DNA from 2 places in the Bradyrhizobium sp. CCBAU 11386 genome. Region 2 is predicted to be linked to the other one. Evidence: riboswitches for the same ligand, from Rfam matches in the RefSeq annotation. Region 2 holds a riboswitch; the other holds the start of a gene.
The links. A riboswitch is a leader RNA that binds a small molecule or an ion and turns the genes downstream of it on or off. The one in region 2 is predicted to bind cobalamin.
Positions count from the first base shown of each region.

Region 1: another riboswitch for cobalamin. It lies ahead of metE (5-methyltetrahydropteroyltriglutamate--homocysteine S-methyltransferase); the one in region 2 lies ahead of XI09_RS41175 (energy-coupling factor ABC transporter permease).

Region 1 is NZ_LBKA01000008.1:33,145-40,316, forward strand. Features, by position in the region: gene XI09_RS02690 (nodulate formation efficiency C protein) at 886-1,752, opposite strand; cobalamin riboswitch at 2,722-2,924, shown strand; gene metE (5-methyltetrahydropteroyltriglutamate--homocysteine S-methyltransferase) at 3,026-5,371, shown strand; gene XI09_RS02700 (hypothetical protein) at 6,006-6,374, opposite strand.
Region 2 is NZ_LBKA01000259.1:124,986-132,157, forward strand. Features, by position in the region: gene XI09_RS41145 (cobalt-precorrin-6A reductase) at 1-549, opposite strand, end outside; gene cbiT (precorrin-6Y C5,15-methyltransferase (decarboxylating) subunit CbiT) at 548-1,729, shown strand; gene XI09_RS41155 (cobalamin biosynthesis protein) at 1,726-2,094, shown strand; gene cobM (precorrin-4 C(11)-methyltransferase) at 2,091-2,873, shown strand; gene XI09_RS41165 (cobyrinate a,c-diamide synthase) at 2,873-4,183, shown strand; gene cobA (uroporphyrinogen-III C-methyltransferase) at 4,180-4,911, shown strand; cobalamin riboswitch at 4,957-5,176, shown strand; gene XI09_RS41175 (energy-coupling factor ABC transporter permease) at 5,214-5,891, shown strand; gene cobF (precorrin-6A synthase (deacetylating)) at 5,938-6,687, shown strand; gene cobT (nicotinate-nucleotide--dimethylbenzimidazole phosphoribosyltransferase) at 6,698-7,172, shown strand, end outside.

The DNA of each region.
Region 1 (7,172 bases), on a different contig from region 2:
GACCGGTTTGGACAAAGGCGCCAAGGAGTTCAGCTCACCCCTCGCTGCGTAAATGAGTCGGAATCTCGTTGCGCAAACCCTGCAAAACCTGGAGCTCTCTTTCGTATAGCCAGCCGGATGGTCGTTGATACCGATCACATTATGGCTTTTCGCACCTCCGAGCTCCACATAATCGTACGTGGTGCTGCCGCACCGTTCGTATAATCGGACCGGATTGTTCATGACCCAGGCTGCCCGATGGGCGGCCGCTCTTTCGTGGTACTGACCGCATATTGACGCGCCACGCGGACCAACTGCCGCTTTTCTTGAGAAGCAAGCATCATCGATCGTCGACGCTCGATCGGGCCGTGCTCCATGCTCGCCCAGCAGATCAGCTGATCCGACCGGGCCCTCGTACAAAATGGCCGGCTTCATCGGGCGACGGCAGGACATTGCTCTCCTTGAACGTGAATTTGAAGTTCACCGTGTATCGTTGATCATCCCGTACGGGCGGCGTCCCATCGGCAAATCAACCCATATCGAACAGGCCTCGCTGGGGCAGCCCGTCATCTGCCGCCCGTAGCCCACCAGGCGGCGAACGATAGCTCCGTTCTTTTGCGCGACGAGTGCCTGATCGTTCTTCTTGTGGGCCCTGGAACGAGTGACTTCAACATCGTGAGCGGCGCCACGGCACGACCGTGTCGTTCGTGAACGCTGTCGTTGTCAAAATCGAGCCCGCGAACGGGTCAGGGAAATAGGTTCTGCGCGCGCTCCGATCACGGGCCGAAGGCTCGCGACTGTTGCGAAGGCGTAAACACCGCGACTTTGGAGCGCATATGTTTTGCAGTTGCTCTGAGGCGCTCGGCGCCCAAAGAGCTGCGGCGCGATCCTGCTCTGCGCGACTATTTACCGAGGCCTGTCGCGCCCGTCTAACTCTTCCCATTCCTTCGGCTCTATGCGATCGAACCAGGAGCCGGGAGGGAACGCCGCGATACGCTTGGCAAAGAAGGATTGCGGCTCCCAATCGTATCCTTCGCTCTTCTCGAAAATGATGACCCCGTTGTGAGTAAAAAAGCGGGGCCCGGGGATATTACAGTTCACCAAAAGCAGAACGCGCCACAGACCCCCTTTCTCGGTCGGCTTATCATTCGGCTTCGGCAAGTAGTCAACTCCAACAGGTTCGACGATAGTGCAGCGGCCCTGCCGCAGAAGATTGCCGAGCGGACCTCGCGTGGTCGTGACAAAGTTGAAGTTGGCCAGGTCATGCAGAAAGCGATGATTTGCGTCCCTTTCGCCATCCGCGACTTCACTGGCGATCAACGAGAGCGCCAGGGCGCGCCAGCCCAATTCCATCGGCTTTGCATAGGTCGACGCAAGTTGAATCGTTCCGTCGAATGCGATCTTCCAGGTGATAACGTACTGTTCGTCTGATTTATTGTCCCGGTGCCTGGTCCAGGAAACGAAAACATATTCATCTCGGTCAAATCCTTCAGCAACGCCCCACGTTCGAGGGACGAACTGTGCGACCTTCGAGACGTTGGAGAGAATGTGTTCTATCGTCTCACCGTCTTGCGCTCGCCACGTGGACTTGACTCTTTCGACGAGGGCGCTTTCGTTGGCACGAACACTGTTGCTCGTCGCAGCCAGTCCGACCAGGCAGATCAGCGATGGACCAAGACAAAACCATAGCGCGCGTCTTCCAGACATTTTCTTCACAACCGTCGGCCTATCTGGTTTTTCATCAACACGTCTTTCAAAGCGGGCAACCTTCAACCTGTTATGCGCGAGCGCAATAAGTTAGCGTCGACGCGACGGGGCGACCGATGGTGTCCCGCGCGAGCAGGCGCTCCCCTCTATGTCACGCGCCGCTAACTTCAGTCGCCAGCGACAGCCCGGATTTGCTGTGCTGGACATGCCCAGCAGGAGGGCCTGGGCATGCCGATGACTTGCATTCTTCGTGCCAGGTAACAGACGGAAATTCTTACCGGTTTTGTGTCTTCTTTGTCGACTTTCCGACTTGCACACGTTTCGATCGTTCCATTCAGCCTATCCATCGCGGCTTACCGATCCTCGTCCCGCACCGGATATTCGACGGCGCAGGGGAACGCTTCGGTGCCAAGTTCCTGATGAGAATTCGGAGCACGTTTGCCGCCATTGAACCGTTTGGTTCGGTTGCAGGAATGTGGGCTTTCGATCTCTGCCATGCCTTTGGCCGCTTGTGGCCACGGGGCCGCGGCGCGTTTGGCGCTCCTTTCGCGATATGCGGCGGCTCCGGAAGTCGAGAGCAGCCTCAGTCAGCTGCGGTTTGCACTCGATGGCCAACGACGCCAAGCCGATCTTTACGCCGAGCATTTGGAGTCTGGCTCGCACCGCAAATCAACCTGCTCGCCGGTATGTTGCTGACTTTCGCCAGGTGTCTTAGGCCTATTCAATACGGATCCTGTTGGTCGAGAAGGCGGTTGGATGGCGGACGTGCTCGATGAACCGCTGGGAAGCCGGGACTCGCATCAAATGCGTTCTGCTCGAGGCAGCAGTCCCGACCGCGCAAGCCGCATTTGCCCCTTCCACCGATCTGGCGTGCGGCCCCACGCGCACGCAGCTCCGATGGTCATTCCGACATCGCTGATTGGAGAGCGCTTCTACATCGTGGTCAACGAAAGAGATGCACGTCATTCCCGTAGCAGATGTCGCAGCGTTAGCTTGAGATATAATCTGAGAGGTTGACGGAAGAGTTCTCTTGCCGATAATCCAACTCGTCGAGGTTCTCCGGTTTGCATTTGATCCGGAGCTAAGAGGGAAGCCGGTGAAAATGCCGGCGCTGCCCCCGCAACTGTGAGCGGCGAGCCGCTGTCCAACGATGTCACTGAAGCCTGCGCGGCTTCGGGAAGGCCGGACAGCAGCGATGACCCGCGAGCCAGGAGACCTGCCCCGGCATCTATTCGTCCGCGGGCGGGGTGTCCCGGTGGTGCGCTAAGCAGCCGTCGCACGCGCGACTTCCCCTGCCTGCGTCCGCCATGGCCTTTGCCCCCAACATGGGGTTAACGCTATGTCTCTTCTCTCCCTTCCGGTTGCCACGCTCGGAACGCCACGCATGGGTCCAAGGCGCGAGCTCAAACGCGCTCTCGAAAGCTATTGGGCCGGAAAAAGCAGCGAACAGCAGTTGCTCGAGGACGCAGCTGGCCTGCGTGCCGCGAACTGGGCTCGTCAGAATTCTATCGGCGTCACGGTGATTCCATCGAACGATTTCTCGCTGTATGACCAGGTGCTCGACACAAGTGTCATGGTTGGCGCCATCCCGGGCATCTACGCCTCGAAAGCCGAGTCCGTTTCGCTCAAGACGTACTTCGCCATGGCCCGCGGTTCACAATGCGACGACCAGGATGCGAGTTGCGGTCACGGACCGCGCGGATTTGGCGCACCCGCGCAGGAGATGACCAAGTGGTTCGACACCAACTACCACTACATGGTCCCCGAGTTTCACGGGGGACAGACTTTCAGACTGTGCTCTCGCAAGCCGATCGAGGAGTATGAGGAAGCTAAGGCCCTTGGCTTCCAGACCCGCCCTGTCCTGATCGGGCCGGTCACATTCCTAAAGCTCGGCAAGAGTGCCGATCCTGCGTTCCAGCCACTCTCGCTACTGGACGATCTGATACCGGTCTATATCGAGGTCCTGCAGGAATTGGCCAAACGCGGGGCAAAGTGGGTTCAGTTCGACGAGCCCTGCCTGGTTCTTGATCTGGGCGAGGTGGCGCGAAAATCCTTGCTACATGCTTATAACCGGCTCGCGAAGGAGGGGCCGGCCATCAAGATCATGGTTGCCAGCTATTTCGGCGACCTAGGCGACAATCTGGACACCGCCTTGAGCCTTCCAGTTGCCGGACTGCACCTCGATCTGGTTCGAGCGCCAGAGTTATTGGATCAGATCATCGCTGGCGGCCGAAGTGATCTTGTCATGTCTCTCGGTGTCATCGACGGCCGGAATGTATGGCGGTCGAATTTGTCGTCGCTCCGCCAGCGGCTGGAACCCGCGATTGCGAAGCTTGGCAAGGATCGTGTACAGATCGCCCCATCCTGTTCGCTGCTTCATGTGCCGGTCGATGTTGAACTCGAGACCGGACTCGCTTCCGACGTCAAGCGTTGGCTTGCTTTCTCGGTTCAGAAGATGCGTGAGCTTGCAACCCTGGCGCGGGCACTCGCAGGCGACCAGAATGCTGCGCTAGCTCTTGCCGAGTCGGAATGTGCCGCGACTGTCCGCCGGACTTCCCCGAAAATCCGTGATGCCAATGTCGCTGTCCGGATGAGAGCGATCGACCAGACCATGCGCCGGCGCGCCAGCCCATTTGCCCGTCGTGCCGAGATCCAAAGCAATCGTTTCGGACTACCGGCTTTCCCTACCACGACGATCGGATCGTTTCCGCAGAGCACAGAGGTCCGGAATGCCCGTGCAGCGCATGCACGAGGCGCGATGAGCGACGAGCAATACGACCGGTTCCTCAAGGAGGAGACTGCGCGCGCCGTACGTTGGCAGGAGGATATCGGTCTTGACGTCCTCGTGCACGGCGAATTTGAGCGCAATGACATGGTGCAGTACTTCGGCGAGCACCTCGCCGGCTTCGCATTTACCACGAACGGATGGGTGCAATCCTACGGCTCGCGCTGCGTCAGGCCACCGATCCTGTTTGGCGATGTCTTGCGGTCGAAGCCGATCACCGTGGAGTGGTGGCGCTACGCGCAATCACTAACCAGGAAGCCGATGAAGGCGATGTTGACCGGACCGGTGACGATCTTGAACTGGTCCTTTGTTCGCGATGATATTCCCAGAAGCGAGATCTGCCGCCAGATTGCGCTCGCGATCCGAGACGAAGTCCGCGATCTCGAGAACGCTGGTGCGACCATGATCCAGATCGACGAAGCTGCACTCCGCGAAGGATTGCCGTTGCGTCGATCGGAGTGGACGGCTTATCTCGACTGGGCCGTGGATTGCTTCCGCATCTGCTCATCTGGCGTCGCCGATCAAACGCAAATTCATACGCATATGTGCTACTCGGAGTTCAACGACATCATGGGTGCGATCGCTGCAATGGACGCGGATGTCATCTCGATCGAGACGTCGCGCTCGAAAATGGAACTACTCGACGCGTTCAGGAACTACGAATATCCAAATCAGATCGGGCCAGGCGTGTACGACATCCACTCTCAACGTGTTCCCGAGACAGGCGAAATGAAGGAGCTGATGGCATTGGCTCGGGCACGGCTGCGGGATTCGCAGCTCTGGGTCAATCCGGACTGCGGCCTGAAGACGCGCAAATGGGAGGAGGTTCGGCCGGCGCTAGCGAACATGGTCGCTGCCGCCCGCGAATTGCGCGCTGCATCCGATCCGCTAGGCCGTTGATCGCGGGCCTGGGCCTTTTCTCGACAAAGCTGATCCGCTTGTGGTCATTTGCGCTCTCGATAATCTCGAGGGAGCCTTGGGAACGCAAAAAAATGCCCGGCCTTGGCGGGCCGGGCGGAAGGAAAGTCTGGGAGGAACGACCGCTGGCGCATCGCGCCGACTTCCATCGGCGGAGGGAGGACAGCCGACGGTTCGATCACGGCGAGGACATTCGCCGAAAATCTGAGCCCAGTTAAAGCACAAGCTCAGCGTAAGCTCAATTGTGCCGTGGTATGCGACCGTATAGCCTGAGTTTTAGAAGTCTACACGAAGGTTTGTAGCTCATGAGCACGTCGGCAACGAGGGGCAGTGATGCCGGCGGTCGCCGCGGGGGCCACCCGCAAATTGGTGCGCTTCCTGGCTGGAAACGATATGCTTGATCACCGCGGCGATACGAAAAACCGGGCTCCAAGGATCTCGCAAACGTACGAATGCATGAGCGGCTACTGTTGATTGGGACCCTGATTAAGGCAGTCGTCGGTCGACCGGTTCCACCGATAGTCAGTTTCGGCTTGGGCCTCTGTTTGAGATCTATGAGCGGACGAGTTAGAGAACGTCACGAACTTGAAGGTGGCGGGTGCCAATAGGGTGCTACTCAGAAGTGAGTGTGGTCCTGCGCCAAAAATAGGCCAGTTAAGTGATGGCGATTTCGAACCCGACACGACTCGGCTCGGCGCAGCCGGTTTAGACCGCCGGACTGTGTGTAGCCCCGCACCGAGGAAGATGAGCGTCGAACGACGATGCGAACCAGGAACTGGAACTCTGCGCCATCAGCTACGGAAAGCCGGGCATCGTCAATCAGCACGACCCCATCTGCAATAAGGCTGTCGATTCGAGAACGATCGACGACGGCGAACTTCGGATCCAGACCGTGACGACGGGATGTCTCTGAGAGATCGACTGCCATGTCGCACATGATTTGCTCGATGATCTCGGCGCGGAAGCGATCCTCATCCGTCAGCAAATAGCCCTTTGCGGTGGCGAGCCGATCCTCGGTGATGTGAGCAAGGTAGTCCTTTGCCGAGACAGCGTTCGCGCGAACCCTTGTTGCATGCGCCCGATGGCGCCCGCGCCGAGACCAATGAGGGCGTCCGCGCAATCGTCAGTATAGCCCTGGAAGTTGCTCTTCAGCCTGCCTTTCTGCCTCGCCCGGGCAAGACTTTCGTGCGGCAGAGCAAAGTGATCGATGCCGATGCGTACGTATCCAGCATCAACTAAAGCTTCCGCGATCGTTTCGAATTGGGGGTAGCGCTCGACACTGTCCGGCAGAGTGAATTCGTCGATCTTGCGGTGGTGCTTTTTGAATGGAGGAATGTGCGCGTACCGAAGGCGGCAAACCGGTCCGATACAACTCGAGGCATTTGGCTGTCCAGGCATAAAGGCTTACTGTCTGCTGGGACAGGCCATAGAGCAGGTCGAAATTGATCCGGCCGACGCGGGCGCGGCGTGACCGATCGACCGAAGGCATAGATCGCGATCGGCTCGCCGCGTTTCGTGACTGACGTCTGGCAGCCGCTGTATCAGCACATGCTTCGACCAAATGCAGGTGCACGTAGATCGAGGCGGATTGCCGCCCGCCCAAGGACTTGAGCCACCCTTGATAGTCCAATTCGCGAACTGACGCTGAGAAATGCGGGGACGTCAGATAGCTGGTGTAGCGCGGTAGGCGATGCTGCCCTTAGGATTGTGCCAGGTCCGGTCGCATTCGGATGCCTTTCTTGCTTTCTGGGTCCGATTATCGGACACGCCCGGAGAAGCTTTG
Region 2 (7,172 bases):
CATGTTCAGCTCGCCATCGAGCGTGAACGGTCCGCGCGACACAATCACGTCCGCGGCGAAGGGCAGCGGCGCGTCGGGCGGATCGACGAAGCGCAGCGTGTAGGCGTGCTGCGGCTTGGTCGCAAACGGCGCGATGTGCTGGCGGCCGATGGCGAGAAACACTTTTGCCGGCAACTCGGGCAAAGCGGCGACCGCGGCATTGACGTCGGCGACCTCGATCCAGTTGTCACCGGGCGTCTTGGCCCAGGGGGTGCGTTCGAGCGCGATCAACGGCGTGCCCGTTTCCGCGCACGCCGCGACGGCGTTGCGGCTCATCTCGGCGGCAAAGGGATGCGTCGCGTCGATCACATGCGTGATGCCTTCGCGGCGCATGTAATCGGCGAGCCCGCTCACGCCACCAAAGCCGCCGATGCGGGTCGGCAGCGGCTGCTCGGCAGGCGCACGGGTGCGGCCGCCATAGGAATAGACGGCATCAAGCCCGGCGCGCGCGATCTCCGCCGCAAGCTGGCTTGCATCGCTCGTTCCGCCCAGAATGAGGGCGCGTGTCATGGCTGATCCCTGGCTGACCATCATCGGTATCGGCGAAGATGGCCTTGCCGGGCTGTCCGAGGCAAGCCGAAAGGCGCTGCGTGAAGCCGAAACCGTCTTCGGCGGCGAGCGTCACCTCGCGCTTGCGGGTGTGACCGGGCACGGCCACCCGTGGCCGGTGCCGTTCGATGCGGAGGTCGTGCTCAGCCGCCGCGGCCGGCCGACGGTGGTGCTCGCCTCTGGCGATCCGTTCTGGCACGGCGCCGGCGCAAGCCTTGCCGAGAAGCTCGAGGCGGGCGAGTGGGTCGCACATTCGGCGCCGTCGACATTCTCGCTTGCCGCCGCGCGGCTCGGCTGGCGCCTCGAAGCCGTTGCCTGCCTCGGTCTGCATGCTGCGCCCTTCGAGCGCCTCGTGCCGCACCTTGCACCTGGCGCGCGCATCATTTGCCTCGTGCGAGACGGCAAGGCCGCGGGAGACCTCGCAAAGTGGCTGAGCGAGCGCGGATGGGGCGCCTCGGCATTCTGGACGCTCGTCGCGCTGGGCGGACCGCGCGAAAGCATCAAGGAGCATCGCGCCGATGGCTTTGCCGGCGATCTCGCCGGAAACCTGGTCGCGGTGGCCGTGGAGGCGAGGGGAGCTCAGGGCATTCCTCGCAGCGCAGGACTTTCAGACGATCTCTTTGCCCATGACGGCCAGATCACCAAGCGGCCGGTACGTGCGCTCGCGCTTTCGGCGCTGGCACCGCGCCCGGGCGAGCGGTTGTGGGATATCGGCGCAGGTTCGGGCTCGATCTCGGTCGAGTGGGCGCTCTGCGGCGGGACGGCGACGGCAATCGAGGTGCGCGAGGATCGCGCCGCGAATATCCGCAGCAATGCGTCGGCGTTCGGATTGGCGCATCGGATCGCTGTTGTCACAGGCAGCGCGCCCGAAGCTCTTGCTGGGCTGGACGCGCCGGATGCCGTCTTCATCGGCGGTGGTCTCGATGGCGCGATGTTCGACGCCATATGGCCGCTCCTTGCGCCGGGCACACGGCTCGTTGCGCATGCGGTGACGCTGGAGACGGAAGCGCTGCTTGGCGAACTGCACCGGCGCCACGGCGGCGAGCTGATGCGGGTCGAGATCGCCCATGCCGGCCCGCTCGGCCGCTACCGGTCCTGGGAGGCGGCGCGTCCCGTGGTGCAGTGGAGTGCGGTCCGATGAAGGTTGCCGGGCTCGGATTCAGGCGGGATGTCACGCTGGCTTCGCTGCGTGAGGCGCTGCTGGCGGCCGGCGGTCCCGCGGGCCTTGCGGCGGTGGCGACCGTCAGCGACAAAGCCGACGCGGAGGCATTGAAGCAGCTCGCGCGCGAATGCGGTGTGCCGATCAAGGCGGTGCCGCCCGATGTGCTTGCCGGCATCGACACGCCGACGCAGTCAAAACTCATCACGGAAAAGTTCGGCACGGGATCGGTCGCCGAAGCCGCGGCACTCGCTGCGGCCGGCCCTCGCGCCCGATTGATTGCGACCCGGGCGGTCTCGCAGGATCGCACCGCGACGGCCGCAATCGCGGAAGGAGACGGCGCATGACGGTGCATTTCATCGGCGCCGGGCCAGGCGCTCCCGATCTGCTGACGTTGCGCGGGCGCGACCTGATCGCGGCCTGTCCGGTCTGCCTCTATGCCGGCTCGCTGGTGCCCGAGGGCGTGCTGACGCATTGCCCGCCGGGCGCGCGCATCGTCAACACGGCACCGTTGTCGCTCGACGAGATCATCGCGGAGATCGCCGCCGCGCATGCCGACGGCAAGGACGTCGCGCGCCTGCATTCCGGCGATCTCTCGATCTGGTCGGCGATGGGCGAGCAGCTCCGTCGTCTCCGTGCGCTCGACATTTCCTTCACCGTGACGCCCGGCGTTCCGTCCTTCTCCGCCGCCGCGGCCGCGCTCGAAGCGGAGTTGACTTTGCCCGGGCTCGCACAGACCGTCGTGCTGACGCGTACGCCGGGGCGCGCCAGCGCGATGCCCGAGGGCGAGAAGCTCGCCGCCTTCGCCGCCACCGGCGCCGTACTTGCCATTCACCTTTCGATCCATCTGCTCGACCAGGTGATTGCGGAGCTGATGCCTCACTACGGCGCGGACTGCCCGGTCGCCGTGGTCTGGCGCGCAAGCTGGCCGGACCAACGCATCGTCCGCGCCACGCTTGCAACGCTCGATGCGGCTGTCGGCAGCGAGATGGAGCGCACCGCGCTCATTCTGGTCGGCAAGACATTGGGCTCGGCTGATTTCGACGAGAGCCGTCTCTATGCCGCCGATTACGATCGCCGCTATCGGCCGGTCGGAGCCGAGCCGCGCTTTTCGGAGGCCTCCTGATGCCGGTAGGGCTCGTCATCTCCGCGCCTGCCTCCGGTGTCGGCAAGACGACGCTGACGCTGGCGCTCGCGCGCGCCTGGCGCAATCGCGGATTGAACGTGCAGTGCTTCAAGAGCGGGCCCGACTATATCGATCCCGCCTTTCACGCGGCCGCTACGGGCCGCGCCTCCGTCAATGTCGATAGCTGGGCGATGGATCGGGCGACGATCAGCCATCTCGTCAGCCGCGGCGCGGACGCTGACGTTGTCCTCGCAGAAGGTTCGATGGGTCTGTTCGACGGCGTCGCCGCGCGTGGCGTCTCGGGTACCGGCGCCACCGCCGACATTGCGGAGATGCTGGGCTGGCCGGTGCTGCTGGTGATCGATCCCTCGGGACAAGCGCAGACGGCCGCGGCGATCGCGGCGGGCCTCCGCGACTACCGTCCTGGCGTGCGCCTTGCCGGCGTCGCGCTCAACCGGGTCGCCAGCCAGCGCCATGAAGATCTCGTACGGCGTGCGCTCGACGACGCCGGCATTGCGGTGTTCGGCGCGCTGCCGCGCCATGCCGAGATCAACCTGCCGAAGCGGCATCTCGGCCTGGTGCAGGCCGAGGAGCAGGCCGAGATCGGCAAGCTGATCGACGAGGCCGCGCGCTTCGTCGCCGAGCATGTCGATCTCGATGCGGTGTTGCGATCGGCAGCCAGCTGGTCGCCGCAACCCGCTGCGAACGGGGTGAACGTGACGCCGCCCGGGCAGCGCATTGCGCTTGCGCGCGATGCCGCGTTCTCCTTCGTCTACCCGCATATGCTGGAAGCCTGGCGCGCGGCGGGCGCCGACATCTCGACCTTCTCGCCGCTTGCCGATGAAGCGCCCGACGCGAGCGCCGATGTCTGCTGGCTGCCCGGCGGCTATCCCGAGCTTCATGCCGGGAAGATCGCGGCCAACGCGCGCTTTCGCAGCGGCCTGCGCGCCTTCGCCGAGACGCGACCCGTGCACGGTGAATGCGGAGGCTATATGGTGCTGGGAACCGCTTTGACCGATGCCGACGGTGTCTGCCATGAGATGGCGGGCCTGCTCGGCCTGGAGACCAGCTTTGCCAAGCGCCGCATGCATCTGGGCTATCGTCTCGCCGAACTCGCCGCGCCGATGCCGGGACATCGCGCCGGCGCACGCCTGCGCGGCCATGAGTTCCACTATTCGACGATTGCCGCCCAGCCCGACACGCCGCTCGCGGTCGTGCATGACGCGACCGGTGCGGTCATCGCCGAGACCGGTTCGCGCCGGGGCAATGCCACCGGCACGTTCTTCCATTTGATCGCGGAGGACCGGTGAGCGGTTTTGTCTCCTTCATCTCTGCCGGTCCCGGCGACCCCGAGCTTCTCACGCTTAGGGGGGCCGCGCGGTTACGCGAGGCCGACGTCGTGCTCTATGACGACCTCGCGTCCGGCGCGATCCTCGATCTCGCCCGTCCAGGCGCCAATCTCGTTGCGGTCGGGAAGCGGGCCGGGCGGCCCTCGACCAAGCAGCATCACGTCAACCGCCTGCTGGTCGACTATGCCGCGACTGGCGCGCGCGTGGTGCGGTTGAAGTCCGGCGATGCCGGCATCTTTGGACGGCTCGAAGAGGAGCTCGAAACGTTGCGCGAAGCCGGCATCGGCTACGAGATCGTTCCCGGCGTCACCTCGGCCTGCGTGGCCGCTGCGCAAGCCGGCATACCCCTGACCCGGCGCCACACTTCGCGCCGGGTGCAGTTCGTGACCGGGGCCGACGTCACCGGCGAGTTGCCGCAAAACCTGAACTGGGCGGCGCTGGCCGACCCGGAGGCGACGACCGTGGTCTATATGGGCCGCCGCACCTTTCCGGCCCTTGCCGCAAAATTGATCGCGCACGGCCTCGCGCCGACCACCCCGGCGCTGTTCGCCGAATCCCTCGGGCGTCCCGACGAGCGGCTGGTCCGCACCACCATTGTCGAGCTTGCCGAGCAGCTTGCGCGGGGCGGGGCGGCCTCGACGGCCGCGGTGATCCTGTTCGGCGCACTGGCGGGAGAATACCCGTCATGATGGCTTCCGTCGCTCTTCAGCCCTTGACGCCCGGCTGGCGAAAGGGGCACACAGGACGGGCATGGTGCTCGATGCGGCGCAAAGCGCCGGAGCATAATCGGGAATGGGGATGGGCGGACCCAGTTGCGGCGCCCGAAACCCCAGCCGCCCCCGCGACTGTAAGCGGTGAGGGGCTCCGAACCGCCACTGGGCCGCAAGGCTCGGGAAGGCCGGAGATCCCCACTGAACCGCGAGCCAGGAGACCGGCCGTGCACGTTTTGAGGCCAAGGCCGTCGGGTGTGACGGCAGGAAGGATTTGAGCCATGCATATCGAACCCGGAGTCGTGACGGGCGCCAAGCTCGTGTTGAGTTACGCAACCGGCATCGCCGCAGGCGGCGTTGCGCTGAAGCTCGCGGCCGAGACCGTGCGCGAGCAGGGCATCACGTCGTTCGCGGCGCGGACACTCGCCACCACCGGCCTCGTGTTCACCTTCTTCGAGATCCTGCCGCACTTCCCGGTCGGCGTGTCCGAAGTGCACTTCATCCTCGGCTCGACCTTGTTCCTGCTGTTCGGTGCTGCGCCCGCGGCCTTCGGCCTCGCGCTCGGACTCCTGTTCCAGGGCGTGCTCTTCGAGCCGGCCGACCTGCCGCAATACGGCATGAACGTCACCACGCTGCTGGTGCCGCTGTTTGCGATCCAGGCGATCGCCACGCGGATCATTGCCCGCAACACCGCCTATGTCGATCTCAGGTATCGCCAGGCGCTGGCGCTTTCGACGACCTATCAGGCCGGCGTCATCGCCTGGGTGGCGTTCTGGGCGCTCTATGGCTCCGGTTTTGCCGTGACCAACCTCGTCAACATCGCGACCTTCGCGGCCTCGTATGCGCTCGTCATCGTGATCGAGCCGCTGGCCGATCTCGCCGTGCTGGCGCTGGCGAAGTCGCTGCGCGGCGTCACCGCGCCCGGCCTCGTGACCCCGCGCCTGCACAACGCGGCTTGAGAGACAAGCGAAAGGGCGGCCGTGATGGCCGCCCTTCGCGAACGTGATGCTCACGCTCTCCCTGATAGGCATCGGTTGCGGCGATCCCGAGCAGCTCACGCGCGCCGCGACCCGCGCCATCAACGCGGCCGATCTCGTCCTGATCCCGCGCAAGGGGACGGCGAAATCCGATCTCGCCGATCTCAGGCGGACGATCTGCGCGGATGTGCTCAGCAGCGACACCACGCGCATCGCCGAGTTCGATCTTCCCGTGCGCGATGCGGGCGAGGCGGACTACCGCAAGGGCGTCGACGATTGGCACGATGCGGTTGCGGCGATTTGGTCGCAGACAATCGCAAGCCATCTCGAAGGTGACGGCAGGGTCGCGCTGCTGATCTGGGGCGATCCTTCGCTCTACGATTCCTCGCTGCGCATTGCGCGACGGCTCGATCCCCTGCCGGAGATCGAGGTCATTCCCGGTATCACGTCGATCCAGGCGCTGTGCGCGGCGCATGCGCTGCCGCTCAACGACATCGGCGAGCCCTTTCTGGTTACGACGGGAAGGCGCTTGCGTGAGGGCGGCTGGCCGCAGGGCGTCGACACCGTGGTCGTGATGCTCGATGGCGGCACCGCGTTCAAGTCGCTCGATCCGGCCGGGCTCGACATCTGGTGGGGCGCTTATCTCGGCATGCCCGATCAGATCATCATGTCCGGTGCGCTGGCCGAGGTGGGCCCGCGCATCGCCGCGCTGCGGCAGGAGGCGCGCGAGCGGCATGGCTGGATCATGGACAGCTACATTCTCAAGCGCAGGCCGTAAGCGAGGCAGCATGCTCCCCGAATGGGTCTACCAAAAGTGCCCCGATATCTCCGCGGCCCATCGCGAGGCGGCGATCGCGCGGCAGGCGCAACTGACGAAGCCGACGGGCGCGCTCGGCCGGCTCGAGCAGCTCGCGATCGAGCTCGCGGGCCTGCAGGCGACCAAGCAGCCACGCGCGGCACGCGTGCCGATCATCATTTTCGCCGGTGATCACGGCATCGTCGCGCAAGGCGTGTCGGCCTATCCGCAAGCAGTGACCATCGCGATGATGGCGAATTTTGCCTCCGGTGGGGCGGCTATCTCGGTGCTGGCGCGTGAGCTTGGTTCGAGCCTGGAGGTGGTTGACGCCGGCACGTTGGCGCCGGAGGCGGTAGCGGGCATCGTCATCGACAAGCCGCGCAGCGGCACTCGCGATTTCAGTGTCGAGGCTGCGCTCACACCGTCCGAGCTGGCCTTCGCCTTCGAAGCCGGTCAGCGCGCCGTCG